Regions from separate parts of the Geodermatophilus sp. SYSU D00696 genome, predicted to be linked through region 4. Evidence: riboswitches for the same ligand, from Rfam matches in the RefSeq annotation. Region 4 holds a riboswitch; each other region holds the start of a gene.
The links. A riboswitch is a leader RNA that binds a small molecule or an ion and turns the genes downstream of it on or off. The one in region 4 is predicted to bind cyclic di-AMP.

Region 1 (5,320 bases), on a different contig from region 4:
CGACGTCACCTTCACCGGCGCGCTGACCCTGCACCTCGGGGAGCGGGCGGTCGAGCTGCACGCGGTGGGCCCGGCGCACACGCGCGGCGACGTCGTCGTCTGGCTGCCCGGCGAGCGGGTGGCCTTCGCGGGCGACGTCGCCTTCGCCGGCGGCCAGCCGTTCCTCGCCGAGGGCAGCGTGGCCGGGTACCCGCGGGCGCTGGCCGCACTGCGGGCGCTGGAGCCGGAGGTGCTGGTGCCCGGGCACGGCCCGGTGTGCCGCGGGGACCAGGTCCCCCGGCTGCTCGACGACCTCGCCGGCTACGCGGCCTTCGTCGACGCGACGGCGCGCGAGGGGCACGCGGCGGGGTGGTCGCCGCTGGAGACCGCGCGCCGGCACGCGGGCAACCCCTACGCGGCGTGGCAGGAGTCCGAGCGGCTCGTGGGCAACCTGCACCGGGCGTACGCGGAGCTCGATGGCCGGCCCCACGGCGAGCGGCTGCCGCTGGCCGGCATCTGGCCCGACATGGTCGCTTTCCACGGCGGCCCCATCGGCTGCCGGGCCTGAGGGCGTCCCCGGCGGTCACGCCGGCGCGGGGGCACCGTCCAGGCACCGCCGGGCCGCTGGGCGCATCCCGAGTCCCGCGAGGATCCCCCCGGCCCGGCACCGGCGCTCGCGGGCGCGCTCGCGCAACAGGGCGCCGAGCGCGGCGTTGACCGACCGGTCGGCGCGGCGCTCGAGGAACTCCGCCGTCGCCAGGTGGGTCGCTGCCCGCCGCAGTGCCTCCACGTGCTCGAGCCGCTCCTGCGGTCGACTTCCGGTCGGGGACCCGGCGGTCCCGTCCGCGCCCGCTGCAGCGCTGGTCGTGCTCGTGGTCGTCATCGCGTCCCTCGCCTCCGTCGGTCCCCGCATCTGTGGAGACGCCGGAAGGCGGCGGGGATGACGCGGCGCGGGGAACGAGGCGGTCAGCTGCCGGGGAAGCCCGGGCGGTCGCCGGTGCCCATCCCGCTCTCACCGGCGCGGGGCGACTGGTCGGGCGCGGCGCCCACCTCGGCGTCCTCGTCGTCGTGGACGGGGCGCTCGCCGGGCAGCACGTCGTCGTCCTGCCCGGAGCGGTCGTTCGTGCCGCCGTACGGCCGTCCGGTCATCGAGCCCTCGGTCACTGCGGACCTCCTCCGCCGAGCACCGACCGGCCGGCTGGGCTCACCCCGGTCGGTGCCGGGGTGCCCGGCCGGCCGGCTGCGGAAACCGTCGCCCCGAGACGCGGTGTGCCGGCTGATCCCGTGCTCTGCCGGCTCGATCACGCCCGCAGAGCGCCGGGAGAGCCGGCAATGGGGCGGCAACCAGCGCGAGAAGCACCGCGCCCCCCGTCCCGGAGCGGGACGGGGGGCGCGGTAGGGCGTCGGTCGGTCAGTAGGCCCGGCCGCTCGTGCCGCCCTTCTTGTTCTTGTTCTGGAAGTCGCGGACGAACTGCTTGATCTTCGCCTGGTTCTGCGGCTTCTGGAGCTCCTGCACCACCTTGGCGGCGACGCCCGAAGCCACGAGCTTCCTCAACATCCCCACGGGGTCCTCCTCCTGTCGGCTCCTGTCCCGTTGCCCCGTCAACGCGCGGGGCAACCGTGGGGATCCCGGCCTTTCACCCGTTCCACCGGTGGCGGGCCGCTGACGGGGCGTACGGACGCACCGTTGCGTCCTTTCTCGTCCCGTCCGGCGTGTCGGCGCCCGACCGGGTGCCGCCGCGTGTCCAGGACCTGGGCGTGCCCGGTGGTCGCGCTGGCGTGTCGGGTCCGGGAGGCCAGTCAAATCCGCAGGTCCGCGCCGGGCGTGGCGCCGCGTTCCGTCGGTTGAGGGCCCCCTGACCCCTCCCTACCGTCGTCGCCGGTCCGCCAGGGTCCTTCGTCGCGCCCCGTGCGACACCTGGTGGCCACGCCGAACCGGGTGCCGGAATCAGCCGGCAGCCCGGGCCGGGGACCCACTGCAGCACTGGGGTGGAGCGCGACTCGTCGCGCCGGGCGACTCCTCCGTCCGAACCCGTCAGCTAACCCGGTAGGCGGTCGCGGAGAACAGGAGAACCGTCGTCCATGACGACTGCACGCACGTCCACCGCTCGTCGCTCGTTCCGCGGCATCGCCGTCGCGGCCATCGCCGGAGCCGGCATCGTCCTCTCGCCCCTCCCGGCCTCGGCTGCCGCGGGCGGTGGTGGTGGCACCGCGACCGGGACGGTGGCCGCCGCGCCGGCGCCTGCGCCCACCGGCGCGGCCCAGGTCGCCGTCGACACCGCGCTCGCCCAGGTCGGTGACCGGTACGTCTACGGCGCCACCGGGCCGGACTCCTTCGACTGCTCGGGCCTGACCAGCTTCGCCTACAAGGCGGCCGGCGTCTCGATCCCGCGCACGTCGAAGGCCCAGTCGACCTTCGGCACCGCGGTGGCGAAGGCCGACCTCCAGCCCGGTGACCTGGTGTTCTTCTACAGCCCGGTGTCGCACGTGGGCATGTACATCGGCAACGGCCAGATGGTCCACGCCTCGACCGCCAGCAAGCCGGTGGCCGTCGTCGACCTCGACTCGATGCCGAGCTACGCGGGCGCCCGCCGGGTCGCCTGACGCACGTCGCGGAACGGTGCCCCGGCCGGGCCCTCCGGCCGGGGCACTCTCGTGTCGTGGTGCACGAGGACGGTCCCCGGTGGCCCCGCCGCGCCGGCTCCGGACCGGTGGTGGCGGTGGGCAAGCTCGTCGCCGACCAGCTGCTGGAGCTCACCGCTCCGCTGGTGGTCGGGAGCCAGCAGCGGGTGGCCCGGACGACGACGGCGGGCGGGGCGCCGGCCAACGTGACGGCGAACCTGGCCCGTCGCGGCACCCCGGCGCGGTTCGCGGGCTGGGCCGGGGCCGATCCGCTCGCGGACACGGTGCTCGCCGGACTGGCCGGGCGCGGGGTGGAGACGGCGGTGGTCCGCCGTGGCCGCACTCCCCTGTCGACGGTGCTCGTCCACCCCGACGGCGAGCGCACGCTGCTCACCGACCGCGGCGAGGGCGGGCTCGAGCCGGACGACGTCCGCGCCGCGTGGCTCGCCGGCGCGGCCGCCGTCCACCTCGACGGCTACGACCTGTTGCCTGGCCGTTTCCCGGACGCGCTCCGGGCAGCTGCCTCGCTCGCCCGGGACGCCGGCGTGCCGGTCACCGTCGACGTGGCGGCCGCGACGCGGATCGAGCGCCACGGGGCCGACGCGTACCGGGAGCTGCTCGTGGCGCTGCGGCCGGACGTCCTGTTCTGCAACGCCGTCGAGGCCGCGGTGCTGGGATTGGACGGCGACCGGCCCGCGTGGGCGCCGGCACTGGTCCTCGTGCACGCCGGCGCCCGGCCCACCCGGGTGCTCACCGCGGCGGGTGCGTGGCAGGTGCCGGTGGAGCCCCTGCCGGAGGGACGGCTCCGCGACACCACCGGCTGCGGGGACGCCGTCGCCGCCGGGGTGCTGGCCGGCTGGCGGGCGGGGGCGCCGGTCCTGGACGCGGTCCGCGCCGGCCACGAGGTGGCCGCGGTGGTCGCGGGTGTGGTCGGGGCCCAGCCGCCGCCCTGAGGTCAGCCGCCGAGGGCGCTCACCATGGCCATCACGGTCGCCATCTGCGGGCCGCGCTTGGTCGCGTAGTCGACGTCGCCGGGCCCGAGGTAGCCCCACCAGTCCCAGCAGCCCTTGGGGTTGCCCAGGGTGGCGTCGGGCCGGGCCTGCGGATACAGGACGACGAAGCGGTTGGTGTCGGCGTAGGCGTTGAGGTTGGACAGGTCGACGAAGGTGCGACCGATCTGCTCGGCGGTCTGCTGGCACCCGTGCAGTGCCACGACGACCCGACAGCCGGCGGTCGGCCTGGTGCAGTCGCGCGGGGTGTAGAGGTAGCCGGTCGACCCCATGCCGATGGCGGCCGCGCCGGTGCGGGTGACGTCGCCGATGCCCGGCGAGGCGGGGACCGCGTACGGGTCCTGGGAGAACTCGGTGACGGTGCCGCGCGGCTTGCCGGTGTTCGGTGCCTGCACCGAGCCGAACAGCACGCGCAGCGACTCGGCCTGGGCGTCGTAGGGCGAGCAGTTGTTGACGTACGGCGCTCCGGTGGCCCCGCAGGCCACCGGCCCGAGCGGGCTGATCCAGCCGTGGCCGGCCGCGATCGTGGACTGGTAGGTCAGCGGCACGCCGTAGTGGCGGTAGTAGGTGGCCAGGTCGTCGGCGACCGGGCGCTTCACGGTCGGGTCCTGACTGCCGTGGAAGAGCCAGGTCGGGATGCCGGCGAGGTTGGCCGTGGGGTCGATCTTCCCGTCGCGCTCGTACTCGGCCGTCCTCGCGTACTGGAGGGAGAGGTCGCGCGGCAGGACCGAGTCGGCACAGGCGTAGAGCGCGACGGCGACGTCGCCCATGGCACACCAGTACGGGCCCGCGCTGACCACGGCCGCGCCGTCGACCCGGCTCGAGAAGGCCACCTGCAGCTGGGTGGCCATGTACCCGCCGGAGGAGATGCCGGTGACGTAGGTGCCGTCGACCGAGAGCTGCGGCAGGGGCCCGGGTGCCGCCCGGGAGACCTGCCCTGCGGTCACTCCGGCGAATGCGAGGACGAACGCGGACACCAGGACGACGGCGCGTCGGTACAGCTCTGCTCGCGGACGGGGCACGACTCCTCCAGCTCTGCTCGCCGTCGGGTGACGGTGCTCACATCCGCCGACGCTCAAACACGTCCCGGGGCCGCTGTGCTCGTGACGCCTCCCGGAGGTGCCTTTGTAGCGATATTGGCTGCTCGCGGGCGTCTGACCTGCGGGTTCGGGTTGTCCGCCCAGCGCCGACCGGCTAGTATTCGATCATGCGTTCGAGCAGGTGGGAGACCGGTGACGTCCTCGACGACGTCGCCGCGCTGGTCGCCGAGCGCAACCGGATCGACGCCGCCCTGGCCCGCCGGGTCCGCGCCGCGGAACTGTCCCAGGCCCCCGAGCGCGACGGGCAGAAGAGCATGGCGTCGTGGCTGCGCGGGCACTGCCGGCTCTCCTCGGCGGCGGCGTCCCGGCTGGTCGGCAACGGTCGGGCGCTGGAGCACCTGCCGGCGCTGGCCGAGGCGCACGAGGCCGGGCTGGTGTCGGCCGAGCAGGTGGCCGAGGCCGCGCGGGTGGTCACGCCGCAGCGGCGGGCCGCGGCCGCCGCCCAGAACGTCGACCTGGCCGCGATGGACGCCGCACTGACCCAGGTCGCCCTCGACTGTCCCCACGCCGACCTGGTGCAGATCGTGCAGCGCTACCTCGACGCGCTCGACCCCGACGGGCCCGAACCCGACCCCACCGAGAGCCGGTCGCTGACGGTGTCCAAGCACG
Region 2 (5,320 bases), on a different contig from region 4:
CAGGAGACCCCGCTGCTCGACCACCTGGCCGGCGTGTTCGCCCGGTGACCTCCCACCCACGTCAGGAGACAGCATGACCCAGACCGCGCAACCGACCCCCGCGGCGCCACCGGACGACGTGGTCCCCGGCGGGCAGATCTACACGCCGGAGTTCCGCGCCGACCCCTACCCGGTCTACGCCCGGCTGCGCGCCGAGCGACCGGTGGTCAAGGTCCGGACGCCGCGCTTCGACTCGTTCCTGGTCACGCGCTACGACGACGCCCGTCAGGCGTTGTCGGACCCGCGCCTGTCCAAGGACCTGTACCGGGCCGGGGACACCTACCTCGCGGTGTTCGGCGAGAAGGCCCGGCAGATCAACACCAACATGCTCAACTCCGACCCGCCGGAGCACACCCGGCTGCGCCGCCTGGTGACCCAGGCGTTCACGCCGCGGCGCATCGAGGCCATGCGCCCGCGGATCGAGGAGATCGTCGAGGACCTGCTGGACCGGATGGCGCCGCGCGGCAGCACCGAGTTCGTCGACGAGTTCGCCCTGCGCCTGCCGCTGGCGGTCATCGGGGACCTGCTCGGCATCCCCGAGGCCGACCACGAGGAGATCCTCGCCGGCACCCAGGTCATCCGGACGGTGGGCACCGGCGGGCGCAGCCCCCAGGAGGACCGGGCGGCGATCGGGCAGGCGCAGGAGCGGCTGCACGCCTACTTCTCCGGCTTGGTGGCCGGCAAGCGCCGGAACCCCGGCGAGGACCTCGTGAGCGCGCTGATCGCCGCGCGCGACGGGGACGGCCGGCTGTCGGAGGCGGAGCTGGTGTCCACCTGCTTCCTGATGCTGTTCGCCGGCTACCAGACCACCTCGGACTTCCTCGGCAACGCCGTGGTGGCGCTGCTGACCCACCCCGAGGAGCTGGCCGAGCTCCTGGCCGACCTCGACCGGGTGCCCGCCGCCGTGGAGGAACTGCTGCGCTTCGACGGCTCGGTCCCCGTGTCGAGCTTCCGGTTCGCCACCGAGGACCTCGAGATCGGCGGCGTGACCGTCCCCGCGGGCTCGATCGTCACGATCGTGCTCAGCGCGGCCAACCACGACCCGGAGTTCGTCCCGGACGCCGACGCGCTGGACCTCTCCCGCGGCTCCACGCACCACCTGTCCTTCGGGCACGGCATCCACAAGTGCCTGGGCACCGCCCTCGCACGGCTGGAGGCGACGACCGCGCTGCGGCGGATCCTCGTCCGCCTGCCCGACCTGCGCCTCGACGTCCCCGTCGAGGAGCTGCAGTGGCTGCCGGCGGCGTCGGCCTTCCGCGGGCTGCTCGAGCTCCCGCTGCGGTTCACCCCCACCCCTCTCCAAGGAGGCTCGTGATGACCCAGACCACGCCGCCCTCGACCCCGTCGGCCGACCCTGCAGCCGACGCGACGACGACACCCACCGAACCGCCCTGGGCGAACGACACGGTCGAGTTCACGAACACGTCCACGTCGCCGGCCAGCTGGAACTCGGCCACGTGGCGGCCGTTCCGCAACGTCATCGTCTGCCGGATGGTGCCTGGCAGCGAGGACAAGGTGGGACCGGTGTTCGCCTACTACGACCGGACCACCCGGCCGCAGGACATGGGCGTCGTCGGGCGGGTCCTGCTCTCCTACGAGGGCCTCTACCTGCACGTCATCGAGCGCAAGGAGGACCCGGAGGTCTCCGGCCAGCGCCGCGGTCTGCCGGCGTTCCAGGCGATCGCCGAGGCCATCGCACCGTACGTGACGCCCTACCCCAGCTACTGGCAGAACCCGTCGCACTCGGTGGCGAAGCACTTCTACAGCTGGGTGCCCGAGGGCGAGGTCTCCCCCGACCGGGAGATGACCGTCATCGTCCAGCGGATGCGGCCGGGCAGCGAGGAGGACATCGCCCGGGTGTTCGCCGCATCCGACGCGGGTGGCCTGCCCACGGAGACCGGCGTCACCGGCCGCTGGCTGTACTCCATGGAAGACGTATTCGTGCACCTCCTGGAGCAGGACCGGGCCAAGGCGGCGGCCGTGCGGCAGAACCACGAGTCCATGCGGCCGGCATTCGCCAAGGTCATGGAGGACCTGGCTCCCTACGTCAGCCCGTACAACCCCGAGACGTGGCAGACCCCGCGCGACTCGGTGGCCCGGGTCTTCCACCGCTGGACGGCTCCCGACTGGGCGCCCGGGGACCAGCTTCCCGCGCCCCGCGAGGGCACGTCATGAGCCTGCGCCGGTTCGCCAACCAGACCTACTTCGCCGACGACGTAGCCGCGGCCGTCGCCTGGTACACGGAGCTCCTGGGTACCGGGCCGGGCTTCACCAGGCCCGGCCCAGGCGGACGGCCCAGCTACGCGAAGTTCCGCATCGACGAGGGGACGTCACTGGCGATCGCCTCCCGCGCCTCCGCCCCTCCGGGCATGGCGCTGGAGACCGGCGGCGCGGTCGGCTACTGGGACGTCGACGACCTCGACGCCGTGCTCGAGCGGCTCACCGCGATGGGCGCGAAGGAGTACATCCCGCTCACGCCGCACGGGCCGATCGTCAGCGCCGCCGTCGTCGACCCGTTCGGCAACGTGGTCGGCATCTCCTCCGAGCGGCACCACGCAGCCGACCTCCCCGGGGACGGTGCCCGCCGACCCGGGTAGTCCGCACGCGATCGGACGCGGCCGCCGGGACCCGTGGTCCCGGCGGCCGCGGCGTGTCCGGAGGAGATTGGTCGCGCGGGGTGACCAGCCGTGCGCGGAGGGGACGTGGCGTCGGCCTGTCGCGCTCCGGTCGGCACCTCCGATTGTGACCATCCGGTCACGTCCTTAGCGTTTCGGCGTCCGGCCGGTCGTCTCGTCCCCGTCCGGGGGCCCCTGCCGGATGCCGCCGAGTCGCGCCCACCCCCGTGGGTGCGAGCCGGGGACCCACCTGCACCACCGGGGTGAGTCCCGCTCCCGGCCCTCCGGGAGCGGGTAGGGCACTCCCAGCCCGAACCCGTCAGCTCACCTGGTAGGCGGCCACGGGAGGACGGAGTACATCCGCGCCCTGGGGCCCCGAGCCCCCGCGCGCCCAGGTCCGGGACCGTCGCGCTCCCGCCTGCCCAGCCACTGCACGCAGCAGCCGTCGCACGCCCGCAGCCGGGCCCCTGGTCCGGCCGGTGCCGCGCGCCCGGCTGCCGACCCCTGCCCTCACGGGCCTCGGGGCCCACCGCATCCCGACCCACCCGGCGCCGTCCGGTGACGGCGTCCGGCGACCACACCTCCAGGAGGACGACCCGATGCATGCACCCACCGACCTCGAGCACACCGCCGCCCAGGACACCCTCGTCGCCGCGCGACCGCGCCGCCGCGTCCTGCACCTGCTGACCGCCACGGGGGCGATGACCCTCGCCCTCACCTTCGGCGGGCAGGCGGTGGCCCAAGCCGACGACCACTGGGACTCCGGTGACCGCAGCTCCAGCTCCCAGTGGGGCGGCTGGGACGGTGACCGCGACGGTGGCTGGAACCAGGGCGACGGCGAGGCGGCGCCCGCCGCTCCCGCGGCGGCACCGGCTCCCGCGCCGGCCTCCGCACCCGCCCCGGCACCGGCTCCCGCGCCGGCCGCGGCACCCGCCGCCTCGGGCGAGGCGGCCTACAAGGACTACGCCCTGGCCCAGCTCGGCGGGAACGCCACCCAGTTCGGCTGCCTCGAGCAGCTCTGGGAGCGGGAGAGCGGCTGGAACCCGAACGCGCAGAACCCCAGCAGCACCGCCTACGGCATCGCCCAGTTCCTCGACTCCACCTGGGCGGGCACCGGCATCGCGAAGACGTCGGACCCGTACCGGCAGATCGACGCGGGGCTGGTCTACATCGAGAACCGGTACGGCAGCCCCTGCGCGGCCTGGAGCCACTTCCAGGCCAACAACTGGTACTGACCGACTGACCCGGGAGCCCCCTCCGGCCCGTCCGGTGAGGGCTCCCGGGTCGCCGCGCGGCGTCTCAGCTGGCGCGCAGTGTGGGGTAGTCGGTGTAGCCCTCGGCACCCGACGCGTAGAACAGGTGCGACCGGATCTCGTTCTCCGGGTGCTCCCCGGCCCAGCGCTCGACCAAGTCGGGGTTGGCGATCACCGCCCGGCCCACGGCGACGACGTCGGCGTGCGCGGCCTCGATGAGCGCCACCGCCTCCTCGCGGGTGGTGACGGCGCCGAAGCCGCTGTTGGCCATCAGCGGCGCGCCGGAGCGGCGGCGCAGCTCCTGGACCAGGTCGCCGGCGGGCTCCCGGTGCAGCACCGACAGGTAGGCCAGGCCGAGCGGACGCAGCCGGTCGAGCAGCGCGCCGTAGGTGGCGAGGACGTCGCCGCGGTCGGGCTCGAGGACGTCCTGGATGCCGTGCTCGGGCGAGATCCGCAGGCCCACGCGGCCGGCGCCGATCGCGTCGGCGACCGCGGTGACCACCTCGGCCACCAGGCGGGCCCGGTTCTCCGGCGAGCCGCCGTACTCGTCGTCGCGGACGTTGGACGACGGCGCCATGAACTCGTGCAGCAGGTAGCCGTTGGCGCCGTGGACCTCCACGCCGTCCAGCCCGGCCTCCACGGCGCGCTCGGCGGCCCGCCGGAAGTCCCGGACGACGTCCCGGACCTCCTCGGTGGTCAGCGCGTGCGGCACCGGGTAGGGCTGCTTGCCCTTCTCGGTGTGGCCGGCGCCGTCGATCGCGATGGCGCTGGGGGCCACCACGCGGCGGCCGCCGTTGACGTCGGGGTGGGTGACCCGCCCGCCGTGCATGACCTGCAGGACGATCCGGCCGCCGCGGGCGTGCACCGCCTCGGCGACGCGGCGCCAGCCGGCCACCTGCTCGTCGGTGACGATGCCGGGCTGGCCGACGAAGGACTGCGACTCGTGGTTCGGGTAGGTGCCCTCGGTGACGACCAGGCCAACGCCGGCGCGCTGCGCGTAGTGCTCGACGACGAGGTCGCCGGGCACGCCCGAGGAGCCGGACCGCATCCGGGTCAGGGGCGCCATGGCCACGCGGTTGGCGAGCTCGAGGTCGCCGAGTTTCACGGGTGAGAACAGGTCCACGCCGGTTCCGACACCCGCACGGCCCGCGCCATTCCGGGGTGCGGGCGGCGTCACAGGCGGCACGATGACGCCGTGTCCTCCCTGACCGACGCCGTCGCGGGCTGGTCCCCGGGCCCGCTGACCGGCACCGCGGTGGTCGCGCCCGGGCCCGCGGCCGCCTTCGCCGCGCTGCTCGACCAGCCCGCCCCGCCGCTGGCCGACGGCGACCCGCTGCCGCCGGGCTGGCACGTGTTCACCTTCCTCGACCGGCCGGCCACCGCCGACCTCGGCGACGACGGCCACCCCCGCGC
Region 3 (5,320 bases), on a different contig from region 4:
CTCCGACCACAGCGCGCGGGCCTCGGCGCTGGTGGCGAACAGCGACGCTGCCGCGGTGGTGAGGGCGTGGTGCGCGGCGAAGGTGTCGCGGACCGCCTCGAGCGCACCCCGCCAGCCGGCGCGGACGTCGTCACCGGCCCGGCGCAGCGCCGCCGAGCGGGACGCGCGCGCCTCCCCCACCACCCGGTCGAGCAGCGCGAGGACGACGGCGTCCTTGGACGGGAAGTAGAAGTAGAAGGTGGGCCGGGAGATGCCCGCCCCGCGCGCGAGGTCGTCGACGGAGATGTCGGCCAGCGGGCGCTGCCCGAGCAGCTCCTCGGCGGTGGTGAGGATGGCCCGCTCCCGGTCGTCGCCGGAGGGGCGGCGGGCCCGGCGCCCGCGGCCGCCGCCGGGGGCGACGGGGAGCGGTGCGGCCACGGCGGCGACCCTACCCACGACCGCGGGGCGCTCAGGGCAGTCGCCACACCGTCGTGCGGCGCAGGCCCGGGCCCTCGGTCTCGGGGACGTCGAGCACGGTGACCGGCTCGAGCCGCTCGTGCGGCAGGTACGGGCGGCCGGGGTCCCCGACGAGCACCTCGGCACCGCGGGCCCGCGCCCGGTCGAGGAACGGCAGCACCCGCCCGGTCATCACGCGGTCGTAGCAGACGTCCCCGGCCAGGACGACGTCGACGTCGGGCGGCTCACGGTGCAGGACGTCGCCGATCACGCTGATGCCGCGCACGCCGTTGAGGACGGCGTTGACGCCGACCGCGGTCCGCGAGAACGGGTCGACGTCGCTGGCCAGCACGTGCCGGGCGCCGGCGAGGACGGCCGCGACGGCGACCAGGCCGCTGCCCGACCCGAGGTCGAGGACGCGACGGCCGGCGACCGGGACGGCGCCGTCGAGCACGGCGCGGGCCAGGGCCTGCCCGCCGGGCCAGGCCGCGGCCCAGAACGGCGGCTCCTCACCGGCGCCGCCGGCGGTCTCCATCGCCTCCCACAGGGCGACGACGTCGTCGGCGACGTGCAGCCGGACCTCGGGGACGAGGGAGGGCCGGCGGACCCGGGTGTGCGCGCGGACGAAGCCCGCGGGCACCACCCTGGTCCGGGCCGGCCCTCCCTGCGCCACCTGTGGATCAGTACTAGTGGATCAGTACCAGCCGGTGGCCTGCGAGTGCGCCCAGGCCTCGCAGGGCGAGCCGTAGCGCTCGTTGATGTAGATCAGGCCGGCGTCGATCTGGCGGTAGCCGTCGGAGGTCTTGGCGATGCCGGTGCTGGCCCAGGTGGAGTCGAGGAACTGCGCGATCCCGTAGGCGGTGCTGGTCGGGTTCTGCGCGTTGGGGTTCCAGTTGCTCTCCTTGCCCCAGAGCTTCTCGAGGCAGGAGAACTGCTCGGCGCCGACGAGGCTGAGCGCGTAGTCCTTGAAGGACCCGCGGCTCTCGGAGCTGGAGCTGCTCGGCGCCGGAGCCGCGGCGGACTCGGCGGCCTGGGCCTCGGCGGCCTCGGCGGCCTCGGCGGCAGCAGCGGCCTCCGCGGCGGCGGCCTCGGCCTCGGCGGCAGCCTGGGCCTCGGCGGCAGCCTGGGCCTCGGCGGCGGCCTGCGCCTCGGCGGCGGCGCGCGCGGCCTCCTCCTCGGCGGCGATGCGGGCGGCCTCCTCGGCGGCGATGCGGTCGCGCTCGGCCTGGTCGGCCGCGGCCTGGGCCTGGACGGCGGCGGCGTCGATCGCGGTGCGCTCGGTGCGGGAGGCGGCGAGCTCCTCCAGCGGCGCGAGGTCACCGTCCTCGACGGCGCCGTCGGTGCCCTGCTCCGCGAGGCCGAGCGCCTCGGCCACGCCCACCGAGGCGCTGGCGGTGTCGGCCTCGGCACCGCCGGTGGCGGCGGGGCCGGTGCCGGAGAGCACCCCGACCAGGAGCGCGCCGGCGGCGGCGGTACCGAGCAGCAGGGCCGGGCGGCGGGAGCCCAGCAGGCCACCGCGGCGCGCGCGGCCGGGGGCGGGGGTCTCGTCGTCCACCTCGAGGACGGCGGTCTCGAGGGCGTCGGTGTCAGGGGTGTCGGGGGTCTCGGCGACGGGGGTGTCGGCGGCGGTGCGGCGGGTACGGCTGGACATGCGGGTGGGCGCTCCGAGGGAGAGGGCGCGCGGCGGCCCGGGGCATGGGCACGCGCACGCAGCGCGGGTCTACGGCGTGTCTGGTCGGGAGGTCTCCGGCGGCCGCGGTCGGCGCCGGGGCGCGGCAGGGCAGGGTCGAGCCGGCGTCAGGAGGACGCGGGACCGCGCTGCGCGCGCGGGCGGCTGCACCTGCGGGCCGCGGGGGCCCGGAGGCGGGGCATGCGGAGGCTCTCCGTTTCTTCCGTGAGCCGCCTACCGAGTTAGCTGACGGGTTCGGGCGGGAAGCAGCCCTACACCCCCGCGAGCAGAGCTCGACGGGTGCGATTCACCCCAGTACTGCGGTGGGTCCCCGGCTCGCGTCCACGGGTGCGGACACGACTCGGCGGCGTCCGGCCAGGCTCCCCGGACGGGGAGAGACGACCGACCGGACGCCCGCCACCGTAGACACCGTTACCGGTCCGTGACAACACGGGGCCGGAGGGACCGGCGGGACGGGTGTGACCCGCCGGCCCCCCGGGCAGCTGCCCGCGCCGGTGTCGCTGCTGGTCAGGAGGCCGCGGCGACCTGGGGCCGGTCCGTGTCGCGCAACACAGTGACCTGCGACGCATCGGCAGCGGCGACCGGCTCCCGCGCGGCGCCCGCCGCGGCTTCCCCGACGGTCTCGGCCGCCTCGCGACGCTCGGCGAGGACGGGGACGTCGTCGGGCAGCACGCCGGTGATCACCGCCAGCGCCCGGTCGATCTGCCCGGTCAGCCCGAGCAGCCACTCGCGCGCCTGGTCGCGCTCGTCGCGCAGCGGCGCGAGCTCGGCCTCGGCGACCCGCCGGCGCTCGGCCGCCTCGGCGTCGGCGCGGGCGCGGACCTCTGCCGCCTCCCGGTCCAGGCGCTCGCGCACCGCGGCCGCCGCGCGGTCCAGCCGGGCGCGCTCCTCGGCCGCCCCCCGGCCCAGCTCCGCCGCCTCGCGGCGGGCCGCCTCGAGCACCGCCGCGGCCTCGCTGCGGGTCTGCTCGCGCAGGGCGATGACCGCCTCGCGCATCTCGGCGACCCCGCTCAGCCGCGCCTCGGCCTCGGTGCGGGCCTCCTCGACCACGCGCCGCGCCTCCTCCTCGGCGGCGGCGGTCCGGGCTGCGGCCTCGGCCTCGGCCCGGCGGACCAGTTCCAGCGCCTCGTCCGGCCCCGGCAGCGACTGCCGCTCGCGGACGAGCGCGGCCAGCCGGCGCCGGGCGTTCTGCAGTTCGGCCGAGGCGGCGGCGTAGCGGCTGAGCAGGTGGTCGTTCTCCCGGCGCAGGACGAGGACCTCGGTCTCCGCCCAGTTCACGTAGTCGTCGACCTGCGCGCGGTCGTAGCCGCGGACCGCCCCGGTGAACACCGGCCCGGTCCCCAGCAGGCCGTCGAGTCCGCCCGACGGCGACCGTCCCCCGGTGCCGTCCCCCGGCGCTCCGGTCTGAGCGCCTCCCCCTGCCCGCTGCGACATCCCGGTCCCCCTCGGTCCGCCGTGCCGGTCCGGACTCCCCGGCCGGCCGTCGGGGTGATCACGATCCCACCCCGGATACCCACCGGCCGGGCGCCGACAGGGGGGCGCGGAGCCCGCCGGAGTGGGATCGCCGGGACGTGCCGGATCCGTCACCGAGCGCAGTCATTGCATCTCAGCGCGGTCACGAGACCCTGGGAATGGACGCGAGGGCGCCGCGGTTGGACGGGCCGTAGCAGTAGTTGCACTCTCAACCACATGGAGCACGAGATGCAGTTCGGCGTCTTCTCGGTCAGTGACATCACGACCGATCCCACGACGGGCCGCACGCCGAGCGAGGCGGAGCGGATCCGGGCGATCGTCACGATCGCGAAGAAGGCCGAGGAGGTCGGCCTGGACGTCTTCGCCCTCGGCGAGCACCACAACCCGCCGTTCTTCTCCTCGTCGCCGACGACGACCCTCGCCTACGTCGCGGCGCAGACCTCGCGGCTGCAGCTGTCGACGGCGACCACCCTGATCACCACGAACGACCCGGTGAAGATCGCCGAGGACTACGCGATGCTGCAGCACCTGGCCGGCGGCCGCGTCGACCTGATGATGGGCCGCGGCAACACCGGCCCGGTCTACCCCTGGTTCGGCCAGGACATCCGCGACGGGCTGCCGCTGGCGGTGGAGAACTACGCGCTGCTGCGCCGGCTGTGGGACGAGGACGTCGTCGACTGGCAGGGGCGGTTCCGCACCCCGCTGCAGGGCTTCACCTCGACGCCCCGCCCGCTGGACGGCGTCCCGCCGTTCGTGTGGCACGGCTCGATCCGCAGCCCCCAGATCGCCGAGCAGGCCGCGTACTACGGCGACGGCTTCTTCCACAACCACATCTTCTGGCCGAAGGAGCACACCCAGCGGATGGTCGAGTTCTACCGCCGCCGCTTCGAGCACCACGGCCACGGTGCCGCCGACCAGGCGATCGTCGGCCTCGGCGGTCAGGTGTTCATGCGCAAGAACTCGCAGGACGCCGTGGACGAGTTCCGGCCCTACTTCGACAACGCGCCGGTCTACGGCCACGGCCCCTCCCTGGAGGACTTCTCCCGCGAGACGCCGCTGACCGTCGGCTCCCCGCAGCAGGTCATCGAGCGGACCCTCGGCTTCCGCGACTACGTCGGCGACTACCAGCGGCAGCTGTTCCTCGTCGACCACGCCGGGCTGCCGCTGAAGACCGTCCTCGAGCAGCTCGACATCCTCGGCGAGGAGGTCGTGCCGGTGCTGCGCCGCGAGTTCGCCGCGCTCAAGCCCGCGCACGTGCCCGACGCGCCGACCCACGCGTCGCTGGTCGCCGCCCGCGGCGGCGCGCAGGACTCCACCGTGTACGCCGCGGGTGACGACGTCACCGGCCAGGTCCAGGAGGAGGTCTCCGCATGACCACCCGCACCCTCGCCGTCGTCAGCGCCGGCCTGTCGACGCCGTCGTCGACCCGGCTGCTGGCCGACCGGCTGACCGCCGCCACCGTCGACGCGCTGCGCGAGCGGGGCGAGGACGCCGTCGTCGAGGTCGTGGAGCTGCGCGAGCACGCCCGCGACCTGGCCGATGCCTTCGTCACGGGCTTCCCCAACACGGCGCTGCGCGCGGCGATCGACACGGTCACCGGCGCCGACGCGGTGATCGCGGTGACCCCGGTGTTCACCGCCTCCTACAGCGGGCTGTTCAAGTCCTTCGCCGACGTGCTGGACACGGACGCGCTGACCGGGAAGCCGGTGCTGCTGGGCGCCA
Region 4 (5,320 bases):
ACGCTGTCCCCGCTGAGCGTCCTGCTCTCCGGCGGGGACCCGGGGGACGCCGCTGCCGCGATCGGCTACCTGGACGCCGTCGACGACCACACCGGCGCGGTCGTGACCGCCGCCGAGGAGCAGCGCCGGGCGGCGCTGGCCGAGCAGGCCGCCGCGGACGCGGCGCTGGCCGAGGCGCAGCAGCGGGCCGACCTGCTGGCGGCCCAGGTCGCCGACCTGGAGGCCGCCGCGGCGGCGGTCACCGACGAGCTCGACGCCGCGCTGAGCGACGTCGACCGGCAGCTGGCCGACCTCCAGCAGGAGCAGCTCGACGTCAACCGGCAGACGGCGGCCAACTGGCGCGCCCACCTCGACCAGCTCGCGGCGGCCGGTGTCGCGTCCCCGCCGGCCTCGGCCCTGGCCGCCCCCGCGGCCGGCCTGCCGGCCGGGCTGGTCCCGGTCGGGGACGCCGCGGGGGGCGCCCAGCGGGGCGCCGCCCAGTTCCCGCGCGAGCCGACGTCGCTGCTGGTGCTGCCCGCCGAGACGGTGGCCGCCGTCAGCGCGGCGATGGACACGCTGGGGCAGCCCTACGCGCCGGGGACGGCCGGCCCGGACTCCTGGGACTGCGGTTCGCTGGTCTCCACGGTCTACGGCGCCGCGGGCGTCGACCTGCCCGCCGACCAGGCCGGGCTGTACGCCGTCACGGTGCCGGTCGACCCGGCCGACGTGCTGCCCGGCGACCTGGTGTTCCTCGGGACGCCCGAGTCGGGGCTCGGCCACGTCGGCATCGCGCTGGACCGGGAGACGATGCTGGCCGCCGACGGGCGGGCCGGCGCGGTCGTCGTCCGCCGGCTGCCCGCCGACCAGGTGCTGCACGTGGGCCGGCCGGCCCTCGGCACTCGCCCCGAGGTGGCCGCGCCGGGGCCCTCGGGCGGTGCGCTGCGGGTGGAGTGCGGCAACACCGTGTACCCGCCCAGCTTCGACGGGACCCGCGCCTGGGGCGGGTACCCCAACGGCCTCGTCCCGCCCAGCGCGCTGTGCCCCCTCGGCGTGGGCGGGCACGCGCTGCGCTGCGACGCCGCCGCGGCCTACCGGGCGATGAGCGCGGCGTTCGAGGCGGAGTTCGGCCGGCCGGTCTGCATCACCGACTCCTACCGCACCTACGCCGGCCAGGTCCGGCTCTACGGCGAGAAACCGGCCCTGGCCGCGGTCCCGGGGACGAGCAACCACGGCTGGGGGCTGGCGGTCGACCTGTGCGGCGGCATCGAGACCTTCGGCACCCCGCAGTACGCCTGGATGGTGGCCAACGCCGGCCGCTTCGGCTGGCTGCACCCCACCTGGGCGGACCCGGGCAACGGCCGCGAGGAGCCCTGGCACTGGGAGTTCGCGGGCAGCTGAGCCGGGACTGTCGGTGGCCGTCCCTAGCGTGCGGAGCAACCGACAGGGAGACCCGTCCCGACCGCGGCCCGGCACCCGGGGCGGCCCGGGGCACCGGAGGGGGGACACGGCCATGCTCATCGACTGCGACACCTGCACCGTGCGCGGCACCGGCTGCGCCGACTGCGTCGTCACCGTCCTGCTGGGTGCGCCGCCGGCGGAGAGGGGCACCGGGCCCGTGCTGCTGCCGGTGCCGCCGGTCCCGGCCGCGCGGGCGACCGGGCCGGCCGCCGGGGACGCGGTGCCCCCGCCGTCGGGCGTGGTCGTGGAGTTCGACGACGTCGAGCGGCGCGCCGTGCGGGCGCTGGCGGAGGTCGGCCTGGTGCCTCCGTTGCGTCACCGCCCGGCGCGCGGGGAGCGTCCCGGCGGACGGCGCCGCACCGGCTGAGGCGCAGGTCGACGCCCGAACGGGTACACACCGGAGTGGGCGCTACTGCTCACTGTGCGTGTTCTCACAGTCAGCAGGGGTCCCGTTTGTCACAAACTCATCACGTCCGTACTGTGACCGCGTCCGGCCGGGTGGTCGTCACCTGACGCGAGGTGACCTCGGCCGGTCACCGCCGAGTCACCGGACGCCGCCTGCGGGTGCGCGCGAGGTGAGCCGGGGACCCACCGCAGCACTGGGGTGAGTTCTCGCGTGCACCGGCCCGCCGGCGCACGCCTGATAGGGCACGTCTTCCCAGCCCGAACCCGTCAGCTAACTCGGTAGGCGGTTGCTGAGGAAGAACGGAGAGCCGCCGCCCGTGGCGACCCCCCGCCCCTGCCCGGGGCATGCCTGCGCACAGTCCACCTCCTCCGCACCCGCGACCGCCCGCGTCGCCGGCCCGCACCGCCGCTCACCGCGCCGGCTCCTCGGCCGGGTCGCGCTGGTCGGCACCGCCGCCGCCCTGACCGTGGCCCTCGTGCCCGGCACCGCGGTCGCCGACCCCGAGCGGGCCGCCACCCCCGAGCAGGCCGCCGAGCTCGCCGCCGACGCCGGCCGCCGGCTCGAGGCGGTCAGCGAGCAGGTCAACGAGGCCCGCGAGGTCCTCTCCCGCCAGCAGGCCGCCGCCGAGGCCGCCGAGCGGGCCCTCGGCGACGCCCGCTCCCGGCTGCAGGACCTCGACGGGCAGATCCGCCAGGTCGCCCGCAGTGCCTGGACCAGCAGCAACGACACCTTCGCCCAGCTGGACCTGCTGATGACCAGCGACTCGGCCGACGAGTTCGTCAGCTCGCTGGCCACCCTCGACCACATCTCCGGCCACACCACCGACGTGCTCGCGCAGGTCGGCGAGGCCGCCACCGCGGCGGAGGAGGCGCAGCGCGAGGCCGACGCCGCCCGGGCCGATGCGGAGGCCACGCTCGAGGAGCTCGACGCCCAGGAGGAGCGGCTCGAGGCCGACATCGCCGACTACGAGGCCCAGTTCGAGGCGCTGACCGAGGCCGCGCGGCAGCAGGCGCTCGCCGCCGAGGCCGAGGCCGCCGCCGACGCCGCGGCCGAGGCGGCGGCCGCAGCGGCTGCTCCCGCGGCGGCCGCCCCGGCGGCTGCGGCTCCCGCGGCTCCCGCGGCGGCGGCTCCGGCCGCGGCGGCTCCGGCGGCGGCGGCTCCGGCGGCGGCCGCCCCGGCTCCGGCGGCCCCCGCGGGTGGGTATAGCGGCGCCGCGCAGGTGGCGGTGCAGACGGCGCTGGCGCAGGTGGGCGACCCCTACGTGTGGGGCGCCGGCGGGCCGAACGCCTTCGACTGCTCGGGCCTGACCCAGTACGCCTACGCGGCGGCCGGGATCAGCCTGCCGCACTCCAGCCGGATGCAGTCGCAGATGGGCACCGCCGTCTCGCGGTCGGAGCTGCAGCCGGGCGACCTGATCTTCTACTACAGCCCGGTCAGCCACGTCTCCATGTACATCGGCGGCGGCCAGATGGTGCACGCCTCGACCTCCGGCGTGCCGGTCAAGGTGGTGTCCGTCGACTCGATGAGCGGCATCACCGCCATGCGCCGCATCGCCTGACGGAAGGACCCCTCCCCCCGCCGTTCGGACGCTCGCGGCGGGCCCCTGGGGGATGGCCAACCCAGCACGTCGCCAGGGCCGGTGACCCTCACGGGTCACCGGCCCTCGTCGTGGCCGGTGCCGGGTCCGGGGACCGGGGCGGCCGGGCGGGCCGGTCCGCCTAGGATCGGCCGCGTGAGCTGGGCGGGCGGGTGAACCGGACCGCCTCCCGCGCCGCCCTGCTGGTCGCGCTCGTTCTCGGTGCGGCGTTCGTGGTCGTCGTCGCCGTCCGGACGCCCTGGACGGTGCTGCCCACCCCGCCCGGTGGCGCGACGCCGCTCAGCGCCGACGCCGGGCTGCCCGCCGAGGTGGTGCGCCGGGCCGAGGCCTTCGCCGCCGCGGTCCGCCCCGCCTCGCTGGTGGGCCTGCTGCTCGGCCTCACCGTCTCGGCGCTGCTCGGCCTCACGCGCCTGGGCAGCCGGCTGGTCACCGCGGTCGGCCGTCCCGTGGGTGGGCGCTGGCCGCTCACGCTGCTCCTCGGCACGGTCGCGCTGGTGGTCGCCGGCCGGCTGGTCACGCTGCCGCTGTCGGCTTACGGCGAGGTCGTGCGGCACCGCTACGGCCTGTCGACCCGGTCCTGGGGGCTGTGGCTGCGCGACGTCGCGGTCTCCACCGCCATCGACGCCGGCCTGACCGCGCTCACCCTGCTCGCCCTGGTGTGGCTGGCCCGCCGGGCGCCGCGCACCTGGTGGGCGTGGGCGGCAGCCGGCGCGGCGGGGCTCGTGGTGGCCGGCTCGTTCCTCTACCCGGTGGTCATCGAGCCGGCGTTCAACCGCTTCGAGCCGCTGCCGGCCGGACAGCTGCGCACCGACCTGCTCCAGCTCGCCGAGGAGAGCGGCAACCCGGTCGAGGACGTCCTGGTCGCCGACGCCTCGCGCCGGACGACGCGGCTGAACGCCTACGTGTCCGGGTTCGGGTCCACCCGCCGCGTCGTCGTCTACGACACCCTGCTCGCCGACGTCCCCGACGACGAGATCGAGTCGATCGTCGCCCACGAGCTCGGGCACGTCGCCGCCGACGACGTCCTGACCGGCACGCTGCTGGGCGCCCTCGGCGCGGCCGCGGCGGTGGCACTGCTGGGGTGGCTGCTGTCCCGGCCGGCGCTGCTGCGCCGCGCGGGCGCGGACTCCGCGGGTGACCCGCGCGTGGTCCCGCTGGTGCTGCTGCTGACCGCCGTGGGCTCGCTGGTCGCCACGCCGGTGCAGAACCTGGTGTCGCGCCAGGTGGAGGCGCGCGCGGACCTGTACGCCCTCGACCTGACCGGCGACGCGCAGGCGTTCACCGCGGTGCAGCGGCGGCTGTCGGAGAACAACGTCTCCGACCCGAGCCCGCCGGTGCCGTGGCAGTGGTTCTTCGGCTCGCACCCGACCCCGGCAGAGCGGGTGGCGATGGCCCAGGACTGGCTGCGGCTGGGCGACCGGTGAGCCGCACGCTCGTCGTCACCAACGACTTCCCGCCGCGGCAGGGCGGCATCCAGACCTTCGTGGCCGCCCTGCTCGAGCGCCGCCCGCCCGACTCGCTGGTCGTGCTGGCGTCCCGGTCCCCGGGCTGGGAGGCATACGACGCGCAGCTGCCCTACCGCGTGGTCCGCCGCCCGACCGCGATGCTGCTCCCTACCCCCGCCACCGCGCGCGCCGCGGCCGGCCTGGCCGCCGAGCACGGCTGCGACACCGCCTTCTTCGGCGCGGCGGCACCGCTGGGCCTGCTCGCGCCCGGTCTGCGGGCGGCCGGCGTGCGGCACCTGGTGGGCGCCACACACGGGCACGAGACGGGTTGGGTGGCGCTGCCCGGCGCCCGGCAGGTGATGCAGCGGATCGCCGCCGGGCTGGACGTGCTGACCTGCATCAGCGGCTACACCCGCAGCCGCCTCGAGCCGGCGC

Region 1: it holds a riboswitch for cyclic di-AMP, as region 4 does, so the genes downstream of both, ACI79O_RS08425 (C40 family peptidase) here and ACI79O_RS21800 (NlpC/P60 family protein) in region 4, are expected to answer to the same signal.
Region 2: it holds a riboswitch for cyclic di-AMP, as region 4 does, so the genes downstream of both, ACI79O_RS15055 (aggregation-promoting factor C-terminal-like domain-containing protein) here and ACI79O_RS21800 (NlpC/P60 family protein) in region 4, are expected to answer to the same signal.
Region 3: it holds a riboswitch for cyclic di-AMP, as region 4 does, so the genes downstream of both, ACI79O_RS01035 (aggregation-promoting factor C-terminal-like domain-containing protein) here and ACI79O_RS21800 (NlpC/P60 family protein) in region 4, are expected to answer to the same signal.

The regions. Positions count from the first base shown of each region.
Region 1 is NZ_JBJGYY010000010.1:19,529-24,848, forward strand. It holds gene ACI79O_RS08405 (MBL fold metallo-hydrolase) at 1-547, shown strand, start outside; gene ACI79O_RS08410 (hypothetical protein) at 563-862, opposite strand; gene ACI79O_RS08415 (hypothetical protein) at 946-1,143, opposite strand; gene ACI79O_RS08420 (hypothetical protein) at 1,391-1,543, opposite strand; cyclic di-AMP (ydaO/yuaA leader) riboswitch at 1,898-2,049, shown strand; gene ACI79O_RS08425 (C40 family peptidase) at 2,062-2,583, shown strand; gene ACI79O_RS08430 (carbohydrate kinase family protein) at 2,640-3,554, shown strand; gene ACI79O_RS08435 (extracellular catalytic domain type 2 short-chain-length polyhydroxyalkanoate depolymerase) at 3,557-4,633, opposite strand; gene ACI79O_RS08440 (DUF222 domain-containing protein) at 4,819-5,320, shown strand, end outside.
Region 2 is NZ_JBJGYY010000022.1:33,805-39,124, forward strand. It holds gene ACI79O_RS15030 (FAD-dependent monooxygenase) at 1-48, shown strand, start outside; gene ACI79O_RS15035 (cytochrome P450 family protein) at 74-1,354, shown strand; gene ACI79O_RS15040 (hypothetical protein) at 1,323-1,520, opposite strand; gene ACI79O_RS15045 (TcmI family type II polyketide cyclase) at 1,531-2,214, shown strand; gene ACI79O_RS15050 (VOC family protein) at 2,211-2,636, shown strand; cyclic di-AMP (ydaO/yuaA leader) riboswitch at 2,851-3,007, shown strand; gene ACI79O_RS15055 (aggregation-promoting factor C-terminal-like domain-containing protein) at 3,254-3,889, shown strand; gene ACI79O_RS15060 (alkene reductase) at 3,954-5,030, opposite strand; gene ACI79O_RS15065 (FAS1-like dehydratase domain-containing protein) at 5,103-5,320, shown strand, end outside.
Region 3 is NZ_JBJGYY010000001.1:214,173-219,492, forward strand. It holds gene ACI79O_RS01025 (TetR/AcrR family transcriptional regulator) at 1-417, opposite strand, end outside; gene ACI79O_RS01030 (class I SAM-dependent methyltransferase) at 449-1,075, opposite strand; gene ACI79O_RS01035 (aggregation-promoting factor C-terminal-like domain-containing protein) at 1,130-2,086, opposite strand; cyclic di-AMP (ydaO/yuaA leader) riboswitch at 2,321-2,481, opposite strand; gene ACI79O_RS01040 (hypothetical protein) at 2,633-3,454, opposite strand; gene ACI79O_RS01045 (LLM class flavin-dependent oxidoreductase) at 3,815-4,972, shown strand; gene ACI79O_RS01050 (FMN reductase) at 4,969-5,320, shown strand, end outside.
Region 4 is NZ_JBJGYY010000049.1:14,375-19,694, forward strand. It holds gene ACI79O_RS21790 (NlpC/P60 family protein) at 1-1,377, shown strand, start outside; gene ACI79O_RS21795 (hypothetical protein) at 1,490-1,804, shown strand; cyclic di-AMP (ydaO/yuaA leader) riboswitch at 1,965-2,143, shown strand; gene ACI79O_RS21800 (NlpC/P60 family protein) at 2,160-3,401, shown strand; gene ACI79O_RS21805 (M48 family metallopeptidase) at 3,593-4,864, shown strand; gene ACI79O_RS21810 (glycosyltransferase family 4 protein) at 4,861-5,320, shown strand, end outside.